Regions from separate parts of the Bradyrhizobium sp. BRP20 genome, predicted to be linked through region 2. Evidence: predicted binding sites of a transcription regulator. Region 2 holds the regulator's gene; each other region holds the start of a gene.
What was found. Region 2 encodes PhoB, which activates phosphate uptake and scavenging genes when phosphate is short. Its sites were predicted from a motif close to TGTCATNNANCTGTCAT; they were not measured.
Positions count from the first base shown of each region.

Region 1: phnF (phosphonate metabolism transcriptional regulator PhnF) is a predicted target of PhoB. The motif match lies at 3,319-3,335, and genes of this name have one in related genera.
Region 3: I6F33_RS24425 (UDP-2,3-diacylglucosamine diphosphatase) is a predicted target of PhoB. The motif match lies at 3,560-3,576, and genes of this name have one in related genera.

Region 1 is NZ_JADYVY010000016.1:102,714-108,053, forward strand. It holds gene phnK (phosphonate C-P lyase system protein PhnK) at 1-178, opposite strand, end outside; gene I6F33_RS29800 (alpha-D-ribose 1-methylphosphonate 5-phosphate C-P-lyase PhnJ) at 171-1,067, opposite strand; gene I6F33_RS29805 (carbon-phosphorus lyase complex subunit PhnI) at 1,064-2,167, opposite strand; gene phnH (phosphonate C-P lyase system protein PhnH) at 2,172-2,780, opposite strand; gene phnG (phosphonate C-P lyase system protein PhnG) at 2,785-3,249, opposite strand; gene phnF (phosphonate metabolism transcriptional regulator PhnF) at 3,369-4,100, shown strand; gene phnE (phosphonate ABC transporter, permease protein PhnE) at 4,232-5,086, opposite strand; gene phnE (phosphonate ABC transporter, permease protein PhnE) at 5,083-5,340, opposite strand, start outside.
Region 2 is NZ_JADYVY010000001.1:107,171-112,510, reverse strand. It holds gene I6F33_RS00510 (aspartate aminotransferase family protein) at 1-500, opposite strand, end outside; gene I6F33_RS00505 (GcrA family cell cycle regulator) at 960-1,472, shown strand; gene phoB (phosphate regulon transcriptional regulator PhoB) at 1,772-2,479, opposite strand; gene phoU (phosphate signaling complex protein PhoU) at 2,502-3,218, opposite strand; gene pstB (phosphate ABC transporter ATP-binding protein PstB) at 3,230-4,051, opposite strand; gene pstA (phosphate ABC transporter permease PstA) at 4,048-4,893, opposite strand; gene pstC (phosphate ABC transporter permease subunit PstC) at 4,898-5,340, opposite strand, start outside.
Region 3 is NZ_JADYVY010000011.1:59,859-65,198, reverse strand. It holds gene I6F33_RS24440 (Lrp/AsnC family transcriptional regulator) at 1-207, opposite strand, end outside; partial or broken gene I6F33_RS24435 (PAS domain S-box protein) at 310-2,289, opposite strand; gene thiD (bifunctional hydroxymethylpyrimidine kinase/phosphomethylpyrimidine kinase) at 2,610-3,410, shown strand; gene I6F33_RS24425 (UDP-2,3-diacylglucosamine diphosphatase) at 3,600-4,412, shown strand; gene I6F33_RS24420 (glycosyltransferase family 1 protein) at 4,426-5,340, shown strand, end outside.

The sequences.
Region 1 (5,340 bases), on a different contig from region 2:
ACAGCATTTGCAGCAGCGTCGACTTGCCCGAGCCGGATTCGCCGACGATCGCCAACACCTCGCCGGGATAGAGCGAGAACGACACGTCGCGACAGGCATTGATGCGGCCGAACGACTTGCTGAGGGATTTTGCGACCAGCAGCGGCTCGTCGTTCTCGACCAGATTCTGATCAGCCATTCGCGGCCTCCTGCGCCTTATCCTTGTACGGCGCGGCACTGAGGCTGCCGTGATGGCCGGCGGCCTGGCGGCCCTCGCAATAATCGGTATCCGAGCACACGAACATGCGCCCGCCCTTGTCGTCGGTCACGATCTCGTCGAGATAGGAATTCTCCGCGCCACAGAGCGCGCAGGGCGCGTTGAAGCGGTAGGGCTCGAACGGGTGATCCTCGAAATCGAGCGACACCACCTGGGTGTAGGGCGGGATGGCGTAGATGCGCTTCTCGCGGCCGGCGCCGAACAATTGCAGCGCCGGGGAATTGTCCATCTTGGGATTGTCGAATTTCGGTGTCGGCGACGGGTCCATCACGTAGCGCGCGTTGACCTTCACGGGATAGGCATAGGCGGTGGCGATGTGGCCGAAGCGGGCGATGTCCTCGTAGAGCTTCACATGCATCAGGCCGTATTCGGCCAGCGCGTGCATGCGCCGCGTCTCGGTCTCGCGTGGCTCGAGGAAGCGCAGGGGCTCGGGGATCGGTACCTGATAGACCAGCACCTGGTTCGCACGCAGCGCCGTCTCCGGGATGCGGTGACGGGTCTGGATCACGGTTGCCTCGTCCGTCGCCGTCGTGGTCGCAACGCCCGCGGTCTTGGCGAAGAATTTGCGGATCGAGATCGCGTTGGTGGTGTCGTCGGAGCCCTGGTCGATCACCTTCAGCACGTCCTGCGGGCCCAGGATCGCGGCGGTGACCTGCACGCCGCCGGTGCCCCAGCCATAGGGCATCGGCATTTCGCGGCTGGCGAACGGCACCTGATAGCCGGGGATGGCGATCGCCTTGAGGATCGCGCGGCGGATCATGCGCTTGGTCTGCTCGTCGAGATAGGCGAAATTGTAGGCGGGCGCGTTCATTCCGCGGCCTCCTTCATGGAATCGGGCGTATTGGCATCGGCGAACTCCTGACGCAGCTTTCGGAGCAGGCCGAGCTCGGACTGGAAGTCGACATAGTGCGGCAGCTTCAGGTGCTCGACGAAGCCGGTCGCCTGGACGTTGTCCGAATGCGACATCACGAACTCCTCGTCCTGCGCCGGGGCCAGCGCCTCCTCGCCGAGCTCACGGGCGCGCAGCGCGCGATCGACCAGCGCCATCGACATGGTTTTGCGCTCGCTCTGGCCGAAGGCGAGGCCATAGCCGCGGGTGAAGCACGGCGCCTCGGTCGCGGAGCCCTTGAACTGGTTGACCATCTGGCACTCGGTGAGCTCGATCGCCCCGAGCGGCACGGCAAAGCCGACATCTTCCGCGACAAATTCGACCTCGACCTCGCCGAAACGGATCTCGCCGACGAAGGGATGGTTGCGGCCGTAGCCGCGCTGGGTGGAATAGCCCATCGCGAGCAGAAAGCCTTCGTCACCACGCGCGAGGTTTTGCAGGCGCAAATCACGGTCCGCGGGGAAATTCAGCGGCTCGCGGGTGAGATCGCCGACGCTTGCGCCATCCTCGGCTTCCGGCGATGCTTCGATCAGCCCGTCGCGCCCGAGAATGTCTGTCACGCGCGGCGTCGGCGCGGTGGAGGCTTCGGCCGCAGCCGGGCTCTCCGGCACAAAACCTTGGGCGAGCGATGGATCGAGCAGGCGGTGCGTGTAGTCGAAGGTCGGCCCCAGGATCTGGCCGCCGGGAATGTCCTTGAAGGTCGCCGACACCCGCCGCTGCACCCGCATGGTGCCGGTGTCGACGGGCTCGCTGGCACCGAAGCGCGGCAGCGTGGCGCGGAAGGCGCGAACCAGGAAGATCGCCTCGATCAAATCGCCGCGCGCCTGCTTGATCGCAAGCGACGCGAGCTCGCGGTCATAGAGCGAGCCTTCGCTCATGACGCGATCGACGGCCAGGCCGAGCTGCTCCGAGATCTGGTCGAGCGTGATTTCCGCAACGCTCTGGTCGCCGCGCCGCTTATGCGCGAGCAGGCGATGGGCGTTCTCGATGGCGCGTTCGCCGCCTTTGACTGCGACATACATGCTTCTAGCTTCCCTTGCTCACGACGCGCGTGGTGCGGGGGATCGCGACCACGGCGTCATCGGCGACCAGCACCACATCGATGCCGCGCGGAAACAGCGCTTCGTTCATCTGCAGGCGCTCGAACAGGTCGAAAGGCTTGATCGACGCCTGCAGCGTGGCGACACCGTCAATGCCGGGGCCGCGCAGTTCGAAGCTGCGCCCGGCGGCGAGGCTGTCGACCTGGATGACCACCGTGGTCGAACGGTCCGGATACTCGCTGGTGCCGAACGCGAAGCGCTCGAGCGCAGGCAAGGCGCCGCCGTCACTGATGAGCGCGAAGGAAGCGATCGACGAATCCTGCACGACCGGCGCGCCGGTGTGGAACTTCAGCCACTTCGTCACGTCCGAGCTTTCCGCCATCCGCGCATCGAGCCAGAGCGGCGTGTCGTGATCGAACAGCGTCAGCGCGATCGCTGCGGTGCCGCGCATCATCGGCCCTGGCGCGCCCGCCATCGGCACGATGCGCTGGACCGAGCCCGGCCGCGCCATGGCGTCCATGACCGAGCGAAAGGTCGATTGCGCCGACAGCACCTTGTCGGCGAAACCCGGCGGCAGTTCCGCAATCGTGGTCATGATCTCACCCCTCACCGCGCACCATGGTGTAGAAATCAACCTTCGTTGCGGCGGCCGCTGCCGCCGCCTGCTTGCGCCTGACCATAAGCTGCTCGCGCAACGGCGCGATAACGTCGCGCTCCACCGCGCCGCCGAAATCGCGGGACTGCACCAGCGCATCGCACAGCGCGATCAGCCGCGCCTTCTCACGGTCGCGGCCGAGCGTGTAGCCGAACCCGACCTCGCCGCTCGCAAGCCGCACCGCGGCGCGCGACACCGTGGCTTCGCCGAGATTGAACGGCGCGCCGTCGCCGCCGACCCGGCCGCGCAGCATGACGAGGCCGTTCTCCGGCGTGCGCAGATCGTGGTGATCCGGGAGAGACAAGTTGCGGAGGCGAGCGGCGATCTCGCCCGCCTCCGCGTGCGCCAGCACCGCCATTGCGGCCTTGCGCTGGGCTTGCTGGTCGTTGTGCTGGGTCACCTGGTCCACCGAGCTTTTTGACAGAACTTGCCGCGTCGAAGTTGTCTATGATAATAGACAACTTCATACGGACGCGCCATGACTGTTTCGTGACAATGCCGTGATTTCTGGAGTAGGTTTCCCGCGACATGAGCATGCAGGACACAGCCTCCTCGGGCGTCGCGCTATGGCGCCTCGTGGCCGATGGCATCGAGCGCGGCATCGCCGACGGCCGCTTTGCGGCCGGCGACAAATTGCCGGGCGAGATGGAGATCGCCGAAACCTATCGCGTCAACCGCCACACCGTGCGGCGCGCGCTGGCAGCGCTTGCCGAGCGCGGCCTGGTGCGCGCCGAGCGCGGCAGCGGAACCTATGTCGAGGCGCAGAAGCTCGCTTATCCCCTGCGCTCGCGCACGCGCTTCTCCGAGATCGTCGGCGCCGATGGCCGCGAACCGCATGGCCGGCTGATCGAGGCGACCGATGACGTTGCGACGCGCGAGCTCGCACGAGAGCTGGGATTGAAGACCGGCGCGCTGCTGGTGCGGATCGAGGCGATTCGCCTCGCCGACCGCACGCCGATCTGTGTTTCCACCACCTGGCTATCGGCGGAGCGGTTTCCGGAGGCGGGCGCCGTGTTCGCGGCAACGCGCTCGATGACGAAGCTGCTGGAGCATTTTGGCGTGCGCGACTATCGCCGCGGTGCGACGCGAATCACCGCGGGGATCGTCGACGCGAGCGACGCCGCACGGCTCGACCTGGCGCTGGGGCGGCCGATCCTGGTGGTGGACGCCACCGACCACGATCTCACGGGCAAGCCGCTGGTGACGAAGCACTCGCGCTTTGCGGCAGAGCGGGTGGAGTTTCTGGTGGAGAACGCTTAGATCAGAGCGTTTTCCAGCGAAGCCTGCCCTCGGACTTGATCCGGGGTGGAAACGATTTGCGTCGAGAAAACGCGTCAAAACAAAAATCAGAGCTCCGTTCCGATCCAATCGGATAAGACTGCAGCACGACGTTAGGCGACCGTCCGCTTGCCGATGATCGCGAAGCGCAGCTTGCCGGAAATCCAGTCGATCGACGATACAGTTACCAGGATCAGCAGGATCAGAAACGATACCTTCTGCCATTCCAGCACCCGGATCTGTTCGGCAAGCTGAAGGCCAATGCCGCCAGCGCCAACGATTCCGATGATCGTCGCCGATCGCGTATTCGACTCGAAATAGTAGAGCACCTGGCTCAGCAAGACCGGGAACACCTGCGGCAGCAATCCGAAGCGGACGCTGTGGAGATGGCTGCCGCCCGATGACCGAACGCCTTCCGCGGGGTTCTTGTCGGCGACCTCGATCGCTTCCGAGAACAGCTTGCCGAACGTTCCGAAATCGCTGCAGATCACGGCCAGGATGCCGGCAAACGGCCCCAGCCCCACGACGCCGACCCAGATCAGTGCCCAGATCAAGGTATCGACTCCACGGATAGTATCGAGGCCACGACGGGTCAATAGGCGGATGATCCGGTTTGCAACCACGTTGCGCGCCGCGAGCAGGGATACCGGCAGCGCGAGCAGCGCGCCGCCAAGGGTGCCGAGAAACGCGATCGACACCGTCTCTCCGAGCGCATGCAGATATTTCAGAACCTCCGCCCAAGAACCCGGGCTGGGCGGCAACATGAGCTGGACGAATTCGCCCAGCCTGACCATGCCCTGGGAGAGCCGATTAAAGGGAATATCGAGCTGGACGATCCCGAACAGGAACAGCCCGACCGTCCCGCCGACGAGTATTGCGATCCTTCCCCGCTGCCACCAATCGGTCCGGAAGACGTCGGGATACCGTTCGGCAATGCCGGCCCGGTTTTCAAAACTGAAGGAGCTCATCGGGTGCTTCCCTCCAGCCCGAGCAGGCGGTGTCGCAACCGTTCCGTCAGGAAGTCGATCAACATGACGGTAAGGACGATGAGCAGCAGGATGGCGCTGACGTCGGTGAAGTAGAACTTGCGAACCGCCTCGATCAGATCCTGGCCGATCCCGCCGGCGCCGACGAAGCCCATCACGGCCGCGCCACGCACGTTGATCTCGAACCTGAGCAAGGCATAGCTCACGAAGTTCGAGAGGACCTGAGGCAACGCGCC
Region 2 (5,340 bases):
TCGCCGTGCGGCACCTGATCGAAGCCGTCCATCGGCGGACCGAAGCCCTCGAGATATTTCGCAGAGCCGGTGGCGGCGAGCGTCGCCAGCGTGCGGCCATGGAAGGCACCCTCGAAGGTGATCATGCGGTAACGCTCCGGATGCCCCTTGGAGAAGTGATGGTGGCGCACCAGCTTGATCACGCCTTCCAGCGCCTCGGCGCCGGAATTGCAGAAGAACACGAAGTCCGCAAAGCTCTCATTGCAGAGGCGGCTTGCGAGCTTCTCGCCGTCAGGGCTCTGGAACAGGTTCGACATGTGCCAGAGCTTGGTCGCCTGCTCCTGCAACGCCTTGACCAGCGCGGGATGGACATGGCCGAGCGCATTCACCGCGACACCCGAGGTGAAATCGAGATAGCGATCGCCGTTGGTCGCGATCAGCCAGCAGCCTTCGCCGCGCTCGAAACCGAGGTCGGCCCTGGCGAAAACGGGGAGCAAATGCGGCGCTGCGCTGTTAGTCATGACGTCACTTGAATGTTGCGGACGGTGTGAGGCATGCATTGCGCGACGCACCATCGACCGGCCCCGGAAAACGAAACGTGCCGCCTTTTAAGGGCGGCACGTGGCACTATCTTATGCCTGGCAAGACGGGTGTCAATGCCGCCCGGAAAGCCTCGCGAAACGCTGATTCCGTAGTCTTGCGGTGCCGATTTTGCGGGTTTTTCACCACGGAACATGTGGAAGCGAGTCGGCGGACTCTTGCGCGGGAGTCACGCCATATTGTAGCGTTTGGACTGTCAGATACGACATCTCGTGCAGCAGTTCTGATCCCAGAAGTCCTCATGTACCGGCGTAAACGTTCGGGCGTCTTGAGCGCGCCCGGCGAGCCTTAAGGGATTCTGACGGCACGGGTTTTTCAAGGCTAAAGCATTCGCTGCGAAGGCCCCAGGATGGCAGGCGCGCAGCGAGGGAAAGGGTGCAATGACGGTTTTGACCTGGTCCGATGATCGCGTCGAGCAGCTGAAGAAGCTCTGGGAGGCCGGACTTTCGGCCAGCCAGATCGCGGCGGAGCTCGGCAATGTGACCCGCAATGCCGTGATCGGCAAGGTGCACCGGCTCGGCCTGTCCGGCCGCGCCAAGAGCCCTTCATCGGCAGCGCCGCGGCCGCGCAAGGCACGGCCCGCGCAGCATATGATGCGGGTGACCCGCCCCGTCGCGCGCGGCAACACCGCGTTGGCGCAGGCCTTCGAGGTCGAGTTGGAAGCCGAGCCGGTTACCTACGACAACGTTGTGCCGATGAGCCAGCGGCTGTCGCTGCTGGAATTGAACGAGGCGACCTGCCACTGGCCGGTCGGCGATCCCTCGAGCCCGGATTTCTTCTTCTGCGGCGGCAAGGCGCTCTCCGGCCTGCCCTACTGCGCCCAGCATTCGCGCGTGGCCTATCAGCCCGCAGCGGACCGCCGTCGCGCAGCACCGAAACCGGGCACGCGGTGAGCTTGCGGAATTCCCTGATCGCCAAGCTTTGATCGCCAAGCTTGATCGCCAAGACTGCAGCCGTCACACGATGACGGCTCCCAATCGCTCGGTGTCATCCCCGCGAATGCGGGATCCGTAACCGCGGGGCGCAATCGTTGCGCGAGATGGTCACTCCGAGTCTTCGCCAAACCACGTCCTGTGGCTAATCGCGAACAGCGCAAGCGCTCGCGCTGAGATCCCGGGCTGGCGCTGCGCGCGCCCCGGGATGACGGTCGAGATCGGCGCCGCAGTTCGCCAAACCAGCTGTCGCTGGCGCTTTATGTCTGCTCAGCCTTCGCGAAGCGATCGTCCAGCGCGTAGCCGGCGCCGCGGACGGTGCGGATCGGGTCCTGCTCGCGGCCGAGATTGAGCAGCTTGCGCAGGCGGCCGATATGCACGTCGACGGTGCGCTCGTCGATGTAGATGTCGCGGCCCCAGACGCTGTCGAGCAGCTGCTCGCGCGAGAACACGCGGCCGGGATGCTCCAGGAAGAACTCCAGCAGGCGATATTCGGTCGGACCGAGATCGATCGGCCGGCCCGAGCGCGCCACGCGGCGCTTGTCGCGGTCGAGCTCGATATCGCCATAGGCGAGCACGGTGGCGAGGCGCTCGGGGCTCGCGCGCCTGAGCAAGCCCTTCACGCGCGCAAGCAGCTCCGGCACCGAGAACGGCTTGACGATATAATCATCCGCGCCGGTCGCGAGCCCGCGCACCCGTTCGCTCTCCTCGCCGCGCGCGGTGAGCATGATGATCGGCAGCTGCTTGGTCTCGGGGCGGGTCCGAAGCCGCCGGCACAGCTCGATGCCTGACAGGCCCGGCAGCATCCAGTCGAGCACGATCAGATCGGGAATGTGCTCCTTGAGGCGGGTGTCGGCGTCATCGCCGCGCATCACCGTCTCGACGTCATAGCCGTCGCCTTCGAGGTTGTAGCGAAGAAGCTCGGTGAGAGCTTCCTCGTCCTCAACCACCATAATGCGTGCGCCCATGTGGTCGTAGCTCCTTAAGTCGTCAGGTGTTCGGCACCGTCGTGGCGAAGGTCGTCATGTCGCCCTTCGGCCGCTTGTCGGTGATCGCCTGGCCCTCGATCATGTAGAACACGGTCTCGGCGATGTTGGTGGCGTGGTCGCCGATCCGCTCGATGTTCTTGGCACAGAACATCAGGTGGATGCAGAACGAGATGTTGCGCGGATCCTCCATCATGTAGGTGAGGAGCTCGCGGAACAGCGAGGTGCAGATGGCGTCGACTTCTTCGTCGCCCTTCCACACCGCCATCGCCGCCGGCAGGTCGTGCGCGGCATAGGCGTCCAGCACCGACTTGACCTGCTGCTGCACGAGGTCGGTCATGTGCTCCAGGCCGCGGAACAGCTTGAGCGGATGGAAATCCGTCTCCAGCGCCGCGACGCGCTTGCCCATGTTCTTGGCGAGATCGCCGATGCGCTCGAGATCGGTCGCAACGCGCATCGCGCCGACGATCTCGCGCAGGTCGACGGCCATCGGCTGGCGGCGGGCGATGGTGAGCACGGCGCGCTCCTCGATGCGCTTCTGCAGCGCGTCGAGCTCGACGTCGGTGGCGACGACGCGCTGGCCGAGCGCGACGTCGCGGCGGATCAGCGCGTCGACGGAATCGACGATCATGCGCTCGGCGATGCCGCCCATCTCGGCGACCAGGCGGGTGAGCTCCTGAAGGTCGCTGTCGAAAGCCTTTACGGTATGTTCAGAACCCATGTTCCGTCTCCTCAGCCGAACCGGCCGGTGATGTAATCCTGCGTGCGCCGATCGCTCGGCGACGTGAAGATCTTGCTGGTGTCGTCGAACTCGATCAACTCGCCGAGATACATGAAGGCGGTCTTGTCGGAAACGCGCGCCGCCTGCTGCATGTTGTGGGTGACGATCGCGATCGTGTAGTTCTCGGACAATTCCTGGATCAGCTCCTCGACCTTGGCGGTCGAGATCGGGTCGAGCGCCGAGCAGGGCTCGTCAAACAGGATCACCTCGGGCCGCACCGCGACGGTGCGGGCGATGCAGAGGCGCTGCTGCTGGCCGCCGGAGAGCGACAGGCCGGAGGCATTGAGCTTGTCCTTGACCTCGTTCCACAGCGCGCCACCGCGCAGCGCCTTCTCGACGCGGTCGTCCATCTCGGACTTGGAGATCTTCTCATAGAGACGAATGCCGAAGGCGATGTTCTCGTAGATCGTCATCGGGAACGGCGTCGGCTTCTGGAACACCATGCCGACCCGGGCGCGGAGCAGGTTGAGGTCGAGCTTGGGGTCGAGGATGTTGGTATGGTCGAGCAACAGCTGACCGTCGGCGCGCTGGCCCGGATAGAGGTCGTACATCCGGTTGAAGATGCGCAGCAGGGTGGACTTGCCGCAGCCGGACGGGCCGATGAACGCCGTGACGCGGTTGGTGCCGAGCGCCAGGTTGATGTTCTTCAACGCGTGGTGGTCGCCGTAGTAGAAGTTGAGGTTGCGCGCCGTGACCTTGGCGGGCGCCTCGGGCAGGGGCTGCGAGCCGGGATGAACGGTCGGTGCGCTGACGGAAACAGACATTTCACTCATTTTGCAGTCCTCTCGGCGCCAAGGATGCGCGCGCCAATGTTAAGGGCAAGCACGGTCAGGGTGATCAACAGCGCGCCGCTCCAGGCGAGTTGCTTCCAATACTCGTAGGGGCTCTGCACGAAGTTGTTGATGGTGACAGGCAGGTTCGCCATCGTCTTGTTCAGGCCGAGGCTGAAGAACTGGTTCGATAGTGCCGTGAACAACAGCGGCGCGGTCTCGCCGGCGACTCGGGCGGTCGCCAGCAGCACGCCGGTGATGAGGCCGGAGCGCGCGGCACGATAGGCGATACGCTTGATCACCAGCGAGCGCGGCAGGCCGAGCGCGCTGGCAGCTTCGCGCAACGGATTCGGCACCAGCAGTAGCATGTCTTCGGTGGTGCGCACGACGACCGGGATCACGATGACGGCAAGCGCCAGCGCGCCCGCAATCGCCGAGAAGCCGCGCATCGGCACCACCACCGCGCCATAGATGAAGAGGCCGATGATGATCGAGGGTGCCGACAGGAGAATGTCGTTGATGAAGCGGATCACCGAGGTCAGCTTGTCGTTGCGGCCGTACTCGGCGAGATAGGTGCCGGCGAACAGGCCGAGCGGCGCGCCGATGCCGACGCCGATCACGGTCATGATCAACGAGCCGACGATGGCGTTGCGCAGGCCGCCCTCGGTCGATCCGGGCGGCGGCGTGTCAGCTGTGAAGACCTGGAGGTTGAGCCCGGCCAGGCCGTTGTAGAGCAGCGTGACCAGGATCAGCGCGAGCCAGGTGACGCCGAAGGCGGCGGCTGCGATGCAGAGGCCGCGAATGATGATGTCCCAGCGGCGGCGGCGCGAATAGATCGGGTTCATGGCTTCACTTCCCGGCCTTGGTTTCGAGGCGCAGCAGCATCAAACGGGCGGCAGCGAGCACGAAGAACGTCAGCACGAACAGCAGGAGGCCGAGCAGGATCAGGCCGGACTGGTGCAGGCCGTCGCTCTCGGCAAATTCGGAGGCGATCGCCGCCGAAATCGTCGTGCCCGGCGCGAAGATCGACGAGGAGATCCGGAACGAGTTGCCGATGATGAAGGTCACCGCCATGGTCTCGCCGAGCGCCCGGCCCAGCGCCAGCATGACGCCGCCGATGATGCCGACGCGGGTGTAGGGGATCACCACGCTGCGGACGACCTCCCAGGTGGTGCAGCCGACGCCGTAGGCGGCTTCCTTCAGCACCGGCGGCACCGTCTTGAACACGTCGACCGAAATCGAGGTGATGAAGGGCAGCACCATGATGGCGAGGATCAGCGCGGCGTTGAACA
Region 3 (5,340 bases), on a different contig from region 2:
AGTGTCCTGGATGCCCGGCAGCACCTGCACCTTCTCATTCACGAAGTGGCCGATGTCGGTATCCTTGTCGACGTAGAACTTCACCAGGAGGTCGTATTGGCCGGCCGTGGAGTAGATCTCGGAGGCGATCTCGGCTTCGGCAAGCGCATTGGCCACCGTATAGGACTGGCCGAGCTTGCACTTGATCTGAACGAAAAAAGGAACCATCGCGGGCACTCCGAAAGCGTATTCTACCGGCTAATAGGCCAAAACCGGCTGGATTTAGCAAGCGAACTTGCTGGATCATCCGAGGTGCATTCGGGCGCGATGCTAGGATGGGACCACTGCGGCGGCCAATGCATCCCTCAGGCGCTGGGCGAGCTCGACCTTGCGGTAGGGCTTGGTCAGCACGACCGCTCGCGCCTGCGCGCGGCCCTGCTCGACCAAGGTCTCCAGCGCGTAGCCCGAGGTGAACAGGACCGGCAGGCCGGGACGCACCCGCCGCGCCTGATCGGCGAGCTCCCAGCCGCTCATGCCGCCCGGCATCACGATATCGGTGAACAGCAAGTCGATGCCGGGATCGCCCTGCAGCTGCTGCAAGGCATCCTTGCCGTTGACCGCGGCGACGACGCGATATCCGAGCGCTTCCACCCTGCGAATGACGGAGGAGCGGACGAACGGATCGTCCTCGACGATCAGGACCGTCTCGTAGCCTCGCGGCGCCGTGTCCTCGCCGTCGGGAAGATCGGCTTGCGACCTACCGGTGCTCGCGCGCGGCAGGTAGATCCTGGCCGTGGTCCCAAGGCCAGCCTCGCTGTAGATCGAGACATGGCCGCCTGATTGCTTGGCAAAGCCATAGACCATGCTGAGGCCGAGGCCCGAGCCCTTGCCGACCTCCTTGGTGGTGAAGAACGGCTCGAACGCGCGTGCGGCGACCTCCGGCGTCATGCCTTCGCCGTCATCGGTAACCGCGATCAGGACGTAGCTGCCGGGTGCGACCTCCCGGTGAACGGCACCGTCATCATCCTCGATCGTGATCAGCTCCGTGGCCAGCGTGAGGTGGCCTCCCGATGGCATGGCATCCTGCGCGTTGAGCGCGAGATTGAGCACGGCGGATTCGAGCTGCGCGCGGTCGGCAAAGGCCAGGATCGTGCCGGGCCCGGAGGTCGTCCTGATCTCGATGTCTTCGCGCAAGGTGCGCTTGAGCAGCTTGAACATGGAATCGAGCAGGCTCCGGCAATCGATCGTCTGAGGCCGCAGCAATTGGCGGCGGCTGAAGGCGAGCAGGCGCTGCGTCAGCTCGGCACCCCGTTCGCCCGATTGGCAGATGTCGTCGGCAAAGCGCCCGAGGTCGGGCCTCGCCTTGAGCTGCTCGCTCAGGTGCTCGGCATTGCCGATGATGACGGTCAGCAGATTGTTGAAGTCGTGCGCGATGCCGCCGGAGAGCTGACCGACCGTCTCCATCTTCTGCGCCTGCTGAAGCTGCTGCTCGGTCAGCTTGCGCGCGGTGAGGTCGTGGACGATGCCGACGAAGATCAATTCGCCGTCCTGCCGCGCCTGGCCGACCGACAGCTCCATCGGAAACGTCGTGCCGTCCTTGCGCAGGCCGACGGCCTCGCCGCCGGTCGCGAAATGCCGCGCCTAGCGGTCGGATGCTGCATCCGCCTCGGGCATCAGCATGCCGACGTTGCGGTTCATCACCTCGTCGGCACGGTAGCCGAACAAGCGCTCGCAGGCCGGATTGAACAGCAGGATGCGGTCCTGCGCATCGAGCAGGATGACGCCGTCGACCGCGGTCTCGACGATCGCGGTGAGGCGCGCCACGCTCTCGCGCATCGCGCGCTGGGCGTCGCGGACCTGCTGCAGCAGCAGCGTGGCGTCGCGGCTCTTGATTTCCTCCTCCTCGAGCGCGGCCTGGACCTGTCGCAGCTCGAACGGCGAGGGGATCGTGAGGATCTTCGGCAGCAGCGGCCAGAGCGCGGCGGCGGTGAAGACCGACGCGACCGCCGTGGCGGCCTTGAGCATGCCCTCGATGCCGTAGATCGGAACCCAGAGCGTATAGATCGACAGCACGTGGGTCAGGCCGCACGCCATGATGAAGATCGCGAACGCCCAATAGACCCAGCCGAATTTGAGGTCGCGCCGCTTGGTGACGAGGATGGCGAGGGCGAACGGGATCGAGAAATAGGCGGCGGCAATGCTGGCGTCGGAAACGACGTGAAGCCAGATCAGCTGAGGCTCCCACAACAGGCAGATGCCGTGCGGCGACAGCATGGACGAGTCGAGGAGACGTTCGAAGAAGGCCCACATCGTTCCACCCCAAGGAGTCTTGTTCAGGTGGTTTGCGGGGCCGGCGGCCCGCAACATGGGGGCGCTGGACGGTTCCACCACCTGACGTCTCGCGTAACCGGCGAAGCACGCTAAGGTACGCGACTATAGCAAGGGTCCGGCGCCGTTGCATTTCCAAGCCCGCATCATTGCGGGCCTTGGTCCGCGCGGTGTCCGACTGATTCGCAAGGCGCGCAATCGGTTCGCGAATCACGCCTGGCGGCGGCCCGGCGCGCTTGCTGACGTTCCACGGTCGCGCTACGAGTGGCCATGGCGGCCTCCTCAAGCACATGTCTCCCGCGATGACGACCACGGTCGCACTCACCATCGCCGGTTCCGATTCGAGCGGCGGCGCCGGCATCCAGGCGGACCTGAAGACCTTTGCCGCGCTCGGCGTCTATGGCGCCTCCGTGATCACGGCGCTGACGGCGCAGAACACGCGCGGCGTGACCGGCATTCACGCGGTGCCGGCCGGGTTCGTCACCGAGCAGATCGACGCGGTGTTCTCCGACCTCGACATCGGTGCGGTGAAGATCGGCATGGTGGCCCAGGCCGCCAGCATCGATGCCACCGCGGCCGCGCTGTCGCGCTGGGCGCCGCGGCATGTCGTGCTCGATCCCGTCATGGTGGCGACCTCCGGCGACCGCCTGCTCGCCGCTGAAGCCGTCGACGCCCTGCGCACCAGGCTGATGCCGCTGGCTGCCGTGATCACGCCGAACCTGCCGGAGGCTGCGGCCCTGCTCGATGCGCCGGTGGCGGCGAGCGAGGCCGACATCGAAAGCCAGGGACGCCGCCTGCTGGCGCTGGGCTGCCGCGCCGTCCTGATCAAGGGCGGGCACGGGGAGGGCGCCGAGAGCACCGACTATCTCGTCACTGCCGAGACCGCGATCGCGCTCGCCGCGCCGCGTGTGGCCACCCGTAACACCCATGGCACCGGCTGCTCGCTGTCCTCCGCCATCGCGGCCGGGCTGGCCAGGGGCGAGGACCTCGAGGCCGCCGTGCGCAACGCCAAGGCCTGGATCAGCGCCGCGATCGCCGCCGCCGACCGCTTCAGCGTCGGCCACGGCCATGGGCCGATCCATCATTTCCACAAGTTCTACTGAGGCGGGCTTGCTTCGCCTGCCCCGCAAGCGGGGAGGGAGCGCACCTACCCTGCGGCGCCATGTCGCCTGATTGTCGCATGCGACTGATATTCGCGGGGAGGGCGAGGCAAGGCGTGATTCGTATTTGAAGGTGCCTCAAGGGTTCAATCGGTCATCCCCCTGTCACGGGACATTGTTACAGGCTGGCGCATGGGAAGTTACGATGTGAGTGACGAGAGCCCGGAGCGGCGCTTTCGCACGTTGTTCATCTCCGACGTCCATCTCGGGGCCCGCGGTTCACAAGCCGATCTTCTGCTCGACTTCCTGCGCTACCATGATGCCGATACGATCTATCTCGTCGGCGACATCGTCGACGGCTGGGCGCTGAAATCGAGCTGGCACTGGCCGCAATCGCATAACGACCTCGTCCAGAAGCTTTTGCGCAAGGCGCGCAAGGGCGCCAAGGTCATCTACATTCCCGGCAATCACGACGAGTTCCTGCGCAACTATTACGGTACGCATTTCGGCGGCATCGACGTGGTCGAGAACACGGTTCACACCGGCGCCGACGGCAAGCGCTATCTCGTCATTCACGGCGACATCTTCGATCTCGTGGTGCAGAACGCGCGCTGGCTCGCCCATCTCGGAGACAAGGCCTACGACTTCGCGATCCAGATGAACCGCCTGGTCAACTTCTTCCGCCGCCTGTTCGGCGTGCCCTATTGGTCGCTGTCGCAATGGGCCAAGCAGAAGGTCAAGAACGCCGTCAACTATATCGGCGCCTTCGAGCAGGCGCTCGCCGCCGAGGCGCGGCGTCACCAGGCCGACGGCGTGATCTGCGGCCACATCCACTACGCCGTGATCCGCGACGAGGCCGGCATCCGCTACATGAATTGCGGCGACTGGGTGGAGAGCTGCACCGCCCTGGTCGAGCATGACGACGGTCACTTCGAGATCATCACCTGGGCGGATCAGTTGCGGAAGCCGGAGCAGGTGCCACAGGTCGCAGCCAGAGCTGCATAACAAGGACCACTTGATGCGCATCCTGGTCGCGACCGACGCCTGGCACCCGCAAGTCAACGGTGTGGTTCGGACGCTGACCAAGCTCTCTGACGCTGCAAAAGCGCTCGGCGTCGAGTTCACGTTCCTGACGCCGCAATCGTTCCGCACCTTCGCGATGCCGAGCTATCGCGACTTGCGCCTCGCCATGCCGCGCCCGGCCCGGATCGCAAGGCTGATCGAGGAGGCGCGTCCCGACAGCATCCACATCGCGACCGAAGGGCCGATCGGCCTGATGGTCCGCCGCTATTGCCGCCAGCGCAAGCTGCCGTTCACGACCAGCTTCCATACCCGCTTTCCCGAATATGTCCGCGCCCGCGTGCCAGTGCCGGGCTCGCTGATCTGGCGGGCGCTGCGGCGCTTCCACAGCGCCAGTCGCGCCGTGATGGCGGCGACGCCGGCGCTCGCGCGCGAACTGACCGAGCGCGGCTTCGACAATGTCGTGCTGTGGCCGCGCGGCGTGGACACCACGTTGTTCCACCCGCGCGTCATCGATCTCTGCCTGCCGGCACCCGTGTTCCTGTCGGTCGGCCGCGTCGCAGTCGAGAAGAATCTCGAGGCGTTCCTCGACCTCGACCTACCCGGCACCAAGGTGGTCGTCGGCGACGGCCCGGCGCGCGCCTCGCTGGAAGAGGTCTACCCCGATGCGATCTTCCTCGGCGAGAAGCTCGGCGAGGAACTGGCGGATATTTACGCGGCCGCCGACGTGTTCGTGTTCCCGAGCAAGACCGACACTTTCGGCCTGGTCCTGCTGGAGGCGCTCGCGAGCGGCCTGCCGGTCGCGGCCTTCCCCGTGAAGGGTCCCCGCGGCGTGATTGGCGATGCGCCGGTCGGCGCGCTCGATCACGATCTGCGCAATGCCTGCTTCGCGGCGCTCGATATCTCCCGGCAG